One region of the Tateyamaria sp. GN1-10 genome, then DNA from elsewhere that is predicted to be linked to it. Evidence: riboswitches for the same ligand, from Rfam matches in the RefSeq annotation. Region 1 holds a riboswitch; the other holds the start of a gene.
What was found. Region 1 has a riboswitch for cobalamin ahead of ACZ1HN_RS18100 (energy-coupling factor ABC transporter permease). Riboswitches for the same ligand answer to the same signal wherever they lie in the genome.
Positions count from the first base shown of each region.

Region 1 (5,937 bases):
GTGGGTTGCGTCAATCAGATGGGTAATCTGTTCGTCGCGCATGTGCGCAACCAATCCGTCGACCCCGCCAAATCCGCCGATACGCTGGGGCAAAGGTTGGCGCTTGGGCCTCTCGACACGGCCCGCAAAGCTGACCATACCGGCCAGCCCCGCTTTTGCGGCAGCGTTGGCAAAGGCGGTGGCTTCGGTCGTACCGGCAAGGATCAGGAGGTTGGCGCGCATGTCTGACCCTTGGTTGACCATCATCGGCATAGGCGAGGACGGGGTTGCCGGTCTCAGCGCCGCAAGTCAAGCCGCTCTGGCGGCGGCTGAGGTCATCATGGGGCCGCAACGCCATCTGGATCTCGTGGTTAACAACCCCTTAAGCACAAGTGTCCCCGCGGGGACAGATCTCATCCCATGGCCCGTCCCCTTTGCTGACGGCATCGCCATCCTCGCCTCCCTGCGGGGACAGAGGGTTGCAGTGCTGGCCTCGGGCGATCCGTTCTGGTTCGGCGCAGGCTCCGTGATCGCGCGCAGCTTCGGCCCCGACGAATGGACCGCCCGGCCCGGCCCCTCCTGCTTTTCCCTCGCTGCTGCACGGCTCGGCTGGCCGTTGGAGAACACCGCGTGTCTCGGCCTGCATGCCGCGCCGATGGCCCGGATGCGACCGCATCTCGCCCGGGGCGTACGCCTGATCGTGACGCTGCGCGATGGGGATGCCGTGCCAGCGCTTGGCAACTACCTGGACACTCAAGGCTTTGGCGACAGTATTCTGCATGTGATGGAGCATTTGGGCGGGCCACAGGACCGCCTTACGCAACAACGCGCCGACACGATCACCGGCACATTCGAACACCCGCTCTGCGCTGCTGTCGAAGTGGCGGGCGATGGCCCTGCCCTGACCTCCGCATCAGGCCAGGCCGACGACACGTTCCAAAGCGACGGGCAAATCACCAAGCGTCCAGTGCGCGCCATCACCCTGTCCACATTGGCCCCGAAACCCGGCGAGCATCTTTGGGACATCGGCGGTGGCTCAGGTTCGATCGCGCTGGAGTGGTTGTTGGCCCATCCCTCGACCACGGCCAACACGGTAGAACCACGCGCCGATCGCGCCGCGCGGATTGCACAGAACGCACTGGACCTTGGTCTTGATCACCGGCTGACAGTGATTGAGGGCGCCGCACCCGACGCCCTCGCGGGTCTGAAGGAAGCACATGCAATCTTCATTGGTGGGGGGCTGTCCAAACCCGTGCTCGATGCCGCCGTTGCCAACCCAGCCCGCATAGTCGTCAACGCCGTGACACTCGAGGGCGAGGCTCTGCTGAGCGCGGCGCAGGCCATCCACGGCGGCGACCTGATGCGCATTGCGCTCGGCCACGCCGCACCTTTGGGCCCGAAACGGGGCTGGGCATCGGCCTATCCGGTTGTGCAATGGAGCCTCGAGCGATGATTGTTGCAGGGTTCGGGTTCAGTACGCAGGCGACCACAGACAGCTTTGCCGATGCGTTGGCACAACATGCGGATGCCCCCGATGCGCTGGCGACTCTGGCAGAAAAGGCGGACAGCCTGACCGCATTTGCGAAATCTATGAACCTGACTGTCGTCGCAGTCACCCAAGACCAGGCCGCAGGCCAGACAACGCACACCCAATCGGTCCGCAGCAGCACCGAAAAAGGCACACCGAGCGTGGCCGAGGCCACGGCTCTTGCCGCCGCAGGCCCCGGCGCGCGGTTGATCAGCACCCGCACAATATCCCAAGATCGCATGGCCACCTGCGCCATAGCCCAAGGACCAGACACATGACCGTACATTTCGTTGGCGCAGGCCCTGGTGCCCCCGACCTCCTGACCCTGCGGGGACGCGACCTGATCGGGTCCTGTCCTGTCTGCCTTTACGCAGGGTCGCTGGTGCCCGAAGCCATCCTCGATCACTGCCCCGAGGGCGCAAAAATCGTAAACACGGCCTCCATGGACCTTGATGCCATCATGGTCGAAATCGAAGCTGCTCATGCAGCAGGTCATGACATCGCGCGGCTGCACTCAGGAGACTTGTCCGTATGGTCCGCTATGGGTGAACAATTGCGGCGGATCAAGGCAGCGGGCATTCCATTCACAGTGACGCCCGGCGTGCCCTCGTTCTCTGCGGCGGCGGCAGCGTTGGGCGCGGAACTGACCCTGCCCGGCGTCGCTCAATCCGTTGTGCTGACCCGCACACCGGGCCGCGCCACATCCATGCCCGAAGGTGAAACGCTGGCGAACTTCGCGGCGACCGGCGCGACGCTGGCGATCCATCTGAGCATCGGGAATTTGGATCAAGTCATCACAGACCTGACACCGGCGTATGGAGCGGATTGCCCTGTGGCGGTGGTCTACCGGGCAAGCTGGCCAGACGAGCAGATCATCCATGCCACGCTGTCCACCTTGAAAGACGCCATGAACGACGGCATCAGCCGCACGGCCCTGATCCTTGTCGGACAGGCCATCGGGGCCGAGGGGTTCGACGAAAGTTGTTTGTATTCAACGGACTACGACCGCCGCTACCGCCCGCAAAGCGCGGACAGTCCATGGGCCAGCTGGAGTCATGGCGATGACTAATGGCCTTATGATCTCAGCCCCCGCGTCAGGCACGGGCAAGACGACGGTGATGCTGGGCCTGCTGCGCGCGTTGCGCGATGACGGATTGGTCGTGCAGCCCTACAAGAGCGGGCCAGACTATATAGACCCGGCCTTTCACCTTGCAGCCGCCGGGCGTGCCTCGTTCAACTTCGATACATGGGCGATGGACGGCAACCTGCTGGGCGGCGTCGCGGCGCAATCACAGGGGGCCGATATCTGCGTGGCCGAAGGGTCCATGGGCCTGTTCGACGGTGTCGCCACGCGCGGCCAGTCGGGCTTTGGGTCGAGCGCCGAAACCGCACTCGCCATGGGCTGGCCCGTTATTCTGGTCATCGACGTGGGCGGACAGGCCCAATCGGCAGCGGCCACAGCGCTGGGGTTCAAAAGCTACAACCCAGACCTGCCTTTTGCCGGTGTGATCCTGAACCGGGTCGCCAGTCCCCGGCACGAACGGCTGACCCGGTTGGGTATGGAACGCGCAGGAGTAAAGGTTTTGGGCTGTCTGCCCCGGCGCGGCGATCTGAAGCTGCCCGAGCGCCACCTTGGACTTATTCAAGCGGTTGAGCATCCCGATCTTGAAGCAGCGATCGCGGGATACGCCGACTTCCTGCGCGAAAACGTGGACCTTGATGCGATCAGGGCCGTGGCGCAAGCCGGTCCGGCCCTTGATACGCATCCGCTGCCGACACCACCCGCGCAACGGATAGCATTGGCTCGCGATGCCGCGTTTTCCTTTACCTACCCGCATCTGCTGGAAGGATGGCGGGCGGCGGGGGCCGAAGTCCTGCCCTTTTCTCCGCTGGCCGATGAAGCGCCCGAGCCAGACGCCGATCTGGTCTGGCTGCCCGGCGGCTACCCCGAATTGCATGGTGGCACACTGGCGACAGCACACACGTTCCTTTCAGGATTGCGCAAGCACGCCAAGACCAAGCCGGTTCACGGTGAGTGTGGTGGTTATATGGTTCTGGGTGCCGGTCTGACCGACAAGGACGGCACGCGGCACGAGATGGCAGGTCTGTTTGGCCTTGAAACCAGCTTTGAAAAGCGGAAGTTCCACTTGGGCTACCGCCGCGCGGTGCTGGACGCGCCCATGCCTGGCTTTGCCGCCGGTGCAGCGCTGCGCGGGCACGAGTTTCACTATACAACAATCCTTGACGAACCCGATGAGCCCTTGGCCCAGGTATCTGACGCGGACGGCAACCCGGTGCCTGAGACCGGGTCGCGGCGTGGCCATGTCACCGGCACGTTCTTTCACCTGATCACCGGGGAAACGGCATGACCGGGTTTGTCAGCTTTGTGGGATCCGGTCCCGGCGACCCCGAGCTTTTGACGCTCAAGGCCGTGGATCGGCTGAAGCGCGCGGATGCTGTGCTGTTCGATGACCTGAGTGCGGGTCCCATCCTCGGCCATGCGCGCAGCGGTGCAGACCTTGTGGGTGTGGGCAAACGGGCCGGACGCCCATCGCCCAAGCAGCACCATGTCAGCCAGTTGCTCGTTGACTACGCAACCGAGGGTCAGCGCATCGTCCGGCTGAAATCCGGCGATGGCGGCACGTTCGGGCGGTTGGAAGAAGAAACAGAGGCTCTGAAGGCCGCAGGCATCCCATTCGAGATCATTCCCGGTGTGCCGTCAGCCTGTGCGGCTGCGGCGGCAGCAGGCATTCCGCTGACCCGGCGGCTGACAGCGCGTAGAGTTCAATTTGTCACCGGCCACGATGTGCGCGGCGCCTTGCCCGAGGACCTGAACATGGCGGCCCTTGCCGACGCGCAGGCCACAACGGTTGTGTTCATGGGTCAGCGCACCTTTCCCAATTTTGCGGAGATGTTGATGCAGGCTGGGCTGCCCGCTGATACACCCGCGCTTCTGGCCGAGGGTGTGTCCACCGACGCGCAGAAGCTGCACCGCACAACGGTTTCGGAACTGGCCGAGGAACTGGGCCGGGGTGTTAGTGATGCCCCTGCCCTGATCTTGTACGGCGCGCTTGCGGAAAGCTGAGCGCGCCCTTTCCGCGTCGTCAAATGCCGCATCCGGACTTGTCCCGCTGGGGAATCATTGTAAACGTGGATTGACGATGGTGGCCCCGAAAGGGGTCTGAAAAGGGAACCGGGTGAAAATCCCGGACTGCCCCCGCAACTGTGACCGGCGAGCGGCCCGGCATGAACCACTGGCCCCAAGATGGGGTTGGGAAGGTCCGGCCCCGCAGCGACCCGGCAGTCAGGAGACCTGCCATCGACAAATGAAACTTGCCGGGTCACCGGCCATAATGCCGCCGGGGTTGGTGGCGAGGAGACAGAGAGATGCATATCGAACCGGGCGTCGTGGATGGCGCGAAAATGGCACTGGCCTACGGCACTGCCGCAGCTGCCGCGGGCTATTCCTTCAAACTGGCCGCCGAGGACCTGAAACAGCACAGCGTGCCGTCCTTCATTTTGCGCGCCGTGATGGCGACCGTGGGCACGTTCGTGTTCTTCGAAGTGCTGCCGCATTTCGCTGTTGGCGTCTCTGAGGTGCATTTCATCCTTGGCACAACCCTGTTCCTGCTGCTCGGCCCTGCCGCCGCTGCCTTCGGCCTCGTGTTCGGCCTGCTGATGCAGGGCACGTTCTTTGCCCCGTCCGACATGCCCATGTTCTTTGTCAACATGACCACCCTGCTGTTCCCGCTGTTCGCTGTACACGCGCTGGCCAAGCGCATTGTACCGAACGCAACGGCCTATGTGGATCTCGACTATGCCCAAGTGCTGAAGATGTCCGCCGTGTACCAAGGTGGTGTTGTGGCCTGGGTCGCGTTCTGGGCGATCTACGGCCAAGGCGTCGGTGCCGAGAACATCCAATCTGTACTGGCCTTCGGTGGTGCCTATCTGCTGGTCATCCTGATCGAGCCCATCGCCGATCTGGCCGTTCTGGCGGGCGCCAAGGCGCTGCGCGGCACGCAAGGCAGTGGCATCTTCACCAACCGACTGCATGACGCGGCTTGATCCCGCAACATAGGAATAAGGAAGGGGCCGCCACCGCGCGGCCCTTTTTACACCATGACCCAGCTTTTCTTGATTGGCATCGGCACCGGAAATCCCGATCACCTGACGGGAGAGGCCCGGCGCGTGATGGCCGAGGCCGATCTGTTTTTAATTCCGCACAAGGGGGACGGCAAATCCGATCTGGCCGATCTGCGGACACAGATCATTGCCGATCTGCGCGATGACGCGCCTATCGCCCTCTTTGACATGCCTGTTCGGGATGACAGCCTACCCTACATCGCCCGCGTCGACGCTTGGCATGATGAGATTGCAGCGCTTTGGACCGCCACTATGGCGCAATATCCCGCCGCCCGGAAGGTCGCGCT
Region 1 covers NZ_JBVFUR010000004.1:3,230,511-3,236,447, forward strand. Annotated here, with positions in the region: gene ACZ1HN_RS18070 (cobalt-precorrin-6A reductase) at 1-222, opposite strand, end outside; gene cbiE (precorrin-6y C5,15-methyltransferase (decarboxylating) subunit CbiE) at 221-1,432, shown strand; gene ACZ1HN_RS18080 (cobalamin biosynthesis protein) at 1,429-1,785, shown strand; gene cobM (precorrin-4 C(11)-methyltransferase) at 1,782-2,576, shown strand; gene ACZ1HN_RS18090 (cobyrinate a,c-diamide synthase) at 2,569-3,876, shown strand; gene cobA (uroporphyrinogen-III C-methyltransferase) at 3,873-4,592, shown strand; cobalamin riboswitch at 4,653-4,842, shown strand; gene ACZ1HN_RS18100 (energy-coupling factor ABC transporter permease) at 4,895-5,572, shown strand; gene cobF (precorrin-6A synthase (deacetylating)) at 5,627-5,937, shown strand, end outside.

Region 2 (5,937 bases), 1.1 Mb from region 1:
TCTACAGGTTGCAAGCATCGGGTGGGGCTGTCACAACAGCCCTGCCCTTTTTCTTTGTGACGCAGCCCCATGACCAACCGCATCGCCCTTGTCCTTGCCCTGCTGATCATCGGCGCGATCACCCTGGATGTGATGCTGTATGGTAAGGAACACCTCATTTTCCTGGGCAAGAAATTCGCTGAGCTGCTGGAGTGGATCGCGTTCTGGCGCTGACCCGCGCCCGACATGTCGCACCGATTTGACCGGCATCCCCGGTTGACAATCGCGTCGCTTTGCATTTGTTAGCGGTAACGGCGCTCCCCTCAGCTTCGGGGCCGCGTTCAGACATCATTCTGACACCAGACATGGGGGATACCATGGCCATCAAAGTTGCAATCAACGGGTTCGGGCGCATCGGGCGCAACGTGCTACGCGCGATCGTCGAAAGCGGTCGGACAGATATCGAGGTGGTCGCGATCAACGACCTCGGGCCGGTCGAGACCAACGCCCACCTGCTGCAATATGACAGCGTGCACGGCCGCTTCCCCGCGACGGTGACCGTCGCAGGCGACAGCATCGACGTGGGCCATGGCCCCATCAAGGTCACGGCAGAGCGCAACCCCGCCGACCTGCCTTGGAGCCATGTAGACATCGTGATGGAATGTACCGGCATCTTCACCTCGAAAGAGGCGTGTCAGGCGCATCTTGAGAACGGCAGCAGCCGCGTGCTGATCTCTGCCCCCGGCAAGAACGCCGACAAAACCATCGTCTATGGTGTAAACCATGACACCCTGTCGGGTGACGATGTGGTTGTGTCGAACGCCTCCTGCACCACCAACTGCCTGACGCCCGTCGCCAAGGTGCTGCATGACCAGTTCGGCATCAAGCGCGGCTTCATGACCACCGTGCACAGCTATACCGGCGACCAGCCAACGCTGGACACGATGCACAAGGATCTCTACCGCGCCCGCGCTGCGGCGCTGTCGATGATCCCCACCTCGACCGGGGCAGCCAAGGCCGTTGGTCTGGTCATGCCGGAACTGAACGGCAAGTTGGACGGTGTGGCGATCCGCGTCCCCACACCGAACGTATCCTGTGTCGACCTCACGGTTGAGGTGAATGGCGACGTGACCGTTGAGCAGATTAACGCAGCCATGACCGAAGCCGCCGCCGCTGGCCCACTGAAAGGTGTGCTGGGCATAACGGACGCCAAACTGGTGTCGATGGACTTCAACCACGATCCGCACTCGTCGATCTTTGCCACCGACCAGACCAAGGTCATGGATGGCAACATGGTCCGTATCCTGAGCTGGTATGACAACGAATGGGGTTTCTCGAACCGCATGGGTGACACAGCGGTTGAGATGGGCAACTACCTCTGACCTTTATCGCACCACAGATCGAAAAGGCGCCCCACATGGGCGCCTTTTTTGTTTGCAGCCCCGGCCCCGCGACACAACGCAGATATCCGAGTGGCCACTCGATCTTTCCCGCTTGACGCGCCCCTGTTTCTAGCAGATCGTTTTTTGCGATGGTTCCCGGATGCCGACGGCTAACCGGGATGAAAAGGGAATACGGTGAGGATGCCGATTGGTGCCAAATCCGTAACTGCCCCCGCAACTGTGAGCGGTGAGCGACCCCGATGATCACCACTGAACGCCTGCGTTCGGGAAGGATCGGGCAAGCCCGGACCCGCGAGTCAGGAGACCTGCCATCATCGATGTAACTTCAACCCGGACGGGGCGTCCGGACAGGAAGCCATGATGGTTTTTGCGGAACGACCCGCCAAAAGTGACATGTCTGCCGTACGCCTCGAACTATCGCGGAGGGCGACATGGGCCAACCACCACAGAAGATCACGATATGTACATCCTGTCGGCACAAGGGCAGCAATTGCCGACCCGGCTATGAACTGATTGCAAAATTGCGCGCTGCGATTGCCGCGGCGGGCGACAGCATCACGGACGAGTTTGAAATCTCTGGCGTGGCCTGCATGGCCGGATGCGATCGCCCCTGCACCGTTGCCTATCATGGCACCCGCAAGGCCACTTACCTGTTTGGGGATATCGAAGCGGACACAGACATAGACGACCTCATGGCATTTGCCCGGCAATATGCACAGATGGACGACGGATGGTGTTCATCAGTGGACCGCCCCGGAAAATTGCGCACATCAACACTTGCCCGGGTCCCGGCCGCCATCATCGCGCTGGAAGACAGCAACGTGCGGGCGTCATGAGCGCCGCTGATCTTGTTGCCGAAAACGTCAGTTGGACACCACAGCGTGGCTCGGCCCCGCTGCTGAAACCGACCAGCTTTCACGTTCAGGCTGGGCAGGTTCTGGGTGTCGTTGGGCCAAACGGGGCTGGTAAATCAACGCTGCTGCGGATGATCTACCGCTACTACCGCCCTTCGACCGGCCAAATTCGCATCGCTGGCAAAGACATCTGGTCTGTCCCGCCGCGCACGGCGGCGCAACGTGTGGCGGCGGTCTTGCAGGAACAGGTCTCTTCCTTTGGACTGACAGTGCGCGAGGTCGTGACACTGGGTCGCACACCGCACGGCGCCGGGTTTTCCGCCAGCGGCGCACGAGATGCTGGCATCGTCGCAAGCACGATCAAGCAGTTGCACCTTCAGGATTTCGCGGATCGGGACGTGGCAACACTGTCAGGTGGAGAACGGCAGCGGGTTATGGTGGCCCGTGCACTGGCGCAGGAACCGCAGGTCCTGGTGCTGGATGAGCCGACCAACCACCTTGATATCCGTCATCAGCTCGAGGTGCTGGCACTGATCCGCCAGCTTGACCTCACCATCATCGTCTCGCTGCACGACCTGAACATGGCCGCGCAGACCTGTGACGCCATCCTGCTTCTTGAGAATGGCCACACCAAGGGCTTTGGCCCTCCCGATCAGGTGCTGACCGAAGCACAGGTGTCATCCGCATTCCGTGTCGATGCGCGGCGCGAGCGGCTGAGCCCAAGCGATACCAAACATTTTTCATTCCATTTGCCGACATAGGGCCCCCAATGAAATTCACACTCACCACCCTCATCGCCATCCTGTGCGCCACCGGCGCATTCGCACAAACCACGGTGCAAAGCTGTGACCGTACTGTCACCTTCGATGCCCCGCCACAGGCTGCAATCTCGAACGACGTAAACCTGACCGAGATGATGCTTGTGCTTGGCCTTGCAGACCGGATGGTCGGTTACACAGGTATTTCGGGCTGGAAAACACTGGACGAAGAGATGACGGCGGGCATCGAAGCGCTGCCAGAACTGTCCGCAAAATACCCCAGCAAAGAGGTGCTGATAGGCGCAGACGCAGACTTCTTCTTTGCCGGTTGGAACTACGGCATAAAGGTTGGGGGCGACGTTACACCCGAAACGCTCGCGCCCTTTGGCATCGACGTCTACGAATTGACGGAAAGCTGCATTCACATCGGCGACAAAGATGCCGCCAGCATGGACGACATGTACAACGACCTGCTGAACCTGGGTGCGATTTTTGACGTTTCTGACAAGGCCGAAGCATTGGTCGCAGACTACCGCGCCGATCTGGAGGGGTTTACGGCGGAGCTAGAGCCACTTGAGGCGGCCCCCCGTGTCTTTGTCTATGACAGTGGTGAAGATGTGCCATTTACGGCAGGGCGCTATGCCATGCCCAACGCCCTGATCGAAGCAGCGGGTGGCGCCAACATCATGAATGACTTTGAAAAAAGTTGGGCCACCGTCGGTTGGGAAGCGGTGGTTGAGCGCAATCCCGAAATCATTGTGATCGTGAATTACGGTGAGGTCACAGCTGAGGAAAAACGCGCCTTCATGATGTCCAACCCCGCCTTTGCCGAGATTGATGCAGTCAAAAATAATCGCTTCGTCACCTTGGAATATGTCGAGGCAACACCGGGTCCCCGCAACATCAACGCGGTCAAGACGCTCGCCGCCGCATTCCGCGTGGAGTGATCCGCATGGAGAGAACCAATGCAGCTGTAAAAAACCGCACTTTGACGCGCCCGTTCGCGATCATGGTGAGCTTTGCTGTTCTGGTCCTTTCCATTTCTGCAGCTATTGGCCTGGGTGCGATTCCGATCCCGATGTCGGTGGTTTGGGGCGTAGTCGCTAGCAAGATATCGCCCGACTGGGTGCCCGTGGCATGGTCCTCGGGTCGCGAGGCGATAGTGTGGGACATCCGCTTTCCCCGCACGCTTCTGGCCTGTTGTGTCGGGGCCGGACTTGCAATGGTCGGGGCCAGCCTGCAGGCCGTTACGCGCAACCCGCTGGCCGATCCCCATCTTCTGGGCATCTCTGCCGGCGGCGCGTTTGGCGCCATTCTGGCCTTGCTGCATACGGGTCTGTTTCTGGGCCTGCTCACCGTACCGCTTTTGGCCTTCCTTGGTGCGCTCGCAGCGACGCTGCTTGTGCTGGCGGTGTCCCAGTTTGCCTCGGCAACCAGCGCAGATCGTCTGATCCTCGCAGGTGTTGCCGTGTCCTTCATCGTCATGTCACTGGCCAACATGCTGATCTTTCTTGGTGATCCGCGCGCAACCCATACTGTAGTGTTCTGGATGCTGGGTGGGCTTGGCCTCGCCCAGTGGGGCCAGCTTGTCTTTCCATTTGCAATCCTGGTCGCAGGCGGCGCTTACCTGCGGTTCAACTCCAGCAACCTGAATGCCATGACCATCGGAGATGAAACAGCATCCACATTGGGTATCCCCGTGGCTCGGTTTCGCCTCTCCGTTTTCGTGGTGGGCGCGCTGATCACCGGTGTCATGGTGGCCTTCTCCGGCATCATCGGTTTTGTTGGCCTGATGGTGCCACACATCGTGCGCCTGATCGTCGGGGGCGACTATGCGCGCGTTCTACCTGCTTCTGCCCTACTGGGTGCCGTGTTCCTGATCTGGGCCGATGTTCTTGCGCGCACATTCATGGCGCCCGACGAGGTGCCAATTGGCGTCATCACCGGGCTAATTGGTGGTGTCTTCTTTGTCTGGCTGCTGCGACGGCGCGTGGGCTAGGTAAAGTTCCCTCGACAAACGTGTCGAAAGATCCAGATCAACCGAACCGCTGTTCCAGCGCGTCATTCACAAGCGGTGTCACAAATTTACTGACATCGCCCCCAAGGCGGGCGATTTCCTTGACCAGCTTGGATGCAATCGCCTGGTGTTCGGCTTCGGCCATCAGGAATACGGTTTCGATGCTGTTATCAAGCTGGCGGTTCATGCCGACCATCTGGAATTCGTATTCAAAATCGGCAACGGCCCGCAGTCCACGAATGATAAGCTGTGCTCCGACGTCACGAGCACAATCGATCAACAGGTTTTCAAAGGGATGGGCGACAATCTCGGTCCCCGTCTGCGCGCTCAACTTCGCGCATTCGGCCTCGATCATTGCCACGCGTTCTTCCAATGAGAACAAAGGCCCTTTGTCGCGGTTGATGGCAACGCCAATCACCAACCTGTCGACCATGGGACTGGCCCGCCGAATGATATCAATGTGCCCCAGCGTGATGGGATCGAAGGTGCCAGGGTAAAGGCCGATGCGCATTGGCGGCTCCGTCAGTCGTCTTGGCCGCAATGCAGCATTTCAGACACGCGATTGCAAGCAAACACGACGCAAGCGTCTGGTCAGTGGCCCATAATCATGCCTTGAAGCGCTTCCTTCTCCATCGACAGCTCGGTCAGCCGCGCCTTGACCACGTCGCCGAGGGTGATCAAGCCCACAAGTTGTCCGTCCTCGACGACGGGCATGTGGCGAAATCGGCCTTCCGTCATCTGGGCCAAGATATCGTCCGCCTTGTCGTCGCGCTGGCATGTCACCAGTTTCGACGTCATGAAGTTGTCCACCGGCTCGTTCAGGATGGCTCCACCCCGCTTGGCCAGAAACCGCACGATGTCGCGCTCCGACAGGATACCCTCGGCGGTTAGCCCATCTGTTGAGATGACGACTGTCCCGATCCTGC
Region 2 covers NZ_JBVFUR010000004.1:2,146,411-2,152,347, reverse strand. Annotated here, with positions in the region: gene ACZ1HN_RS12495 (hypothetical protein) at 70-213, shown strand; gene gap (type I glyceraldehyde-3-phosphate dehydrogenase) at 357-1,361, shown strand; cobalamin riboswitch at 1,495-1,709, shown strand; gene ACZ1HN_RS12485 (DUF1636 family protein) at 1,814-2,218, shown strand; gene ACZ1HN_RS12480 (ABC transporter ATP-binding protein) at 2,215-2,997, shown strand; gene ACZ1HN_RS12475 (ABC transporter substrate-binding protein) at 3,006-3,941, shown strand; gene ACZ1HN_RS12470 (FecCD family ABC transporter permease) at 4,004-4,993, shown strand; gene coaD (pantetheine-phosphate adenylyltransferase) at 5,031-5,522, opposite strand; gene ACZ1HN_RS12460 (CBS domain-containing protein) at 5,603-5,937, opposite strand, start outside.
Region 2: linked by a shared signal. The riboswitch ahead of ACZ1HN_RS12485 (DUF1636 family protein) and the one ahead of ACZ1HN_RS18100 (energy-coupling factor ABC transporter permease) in region 1 are both predicted to bind cobalamin.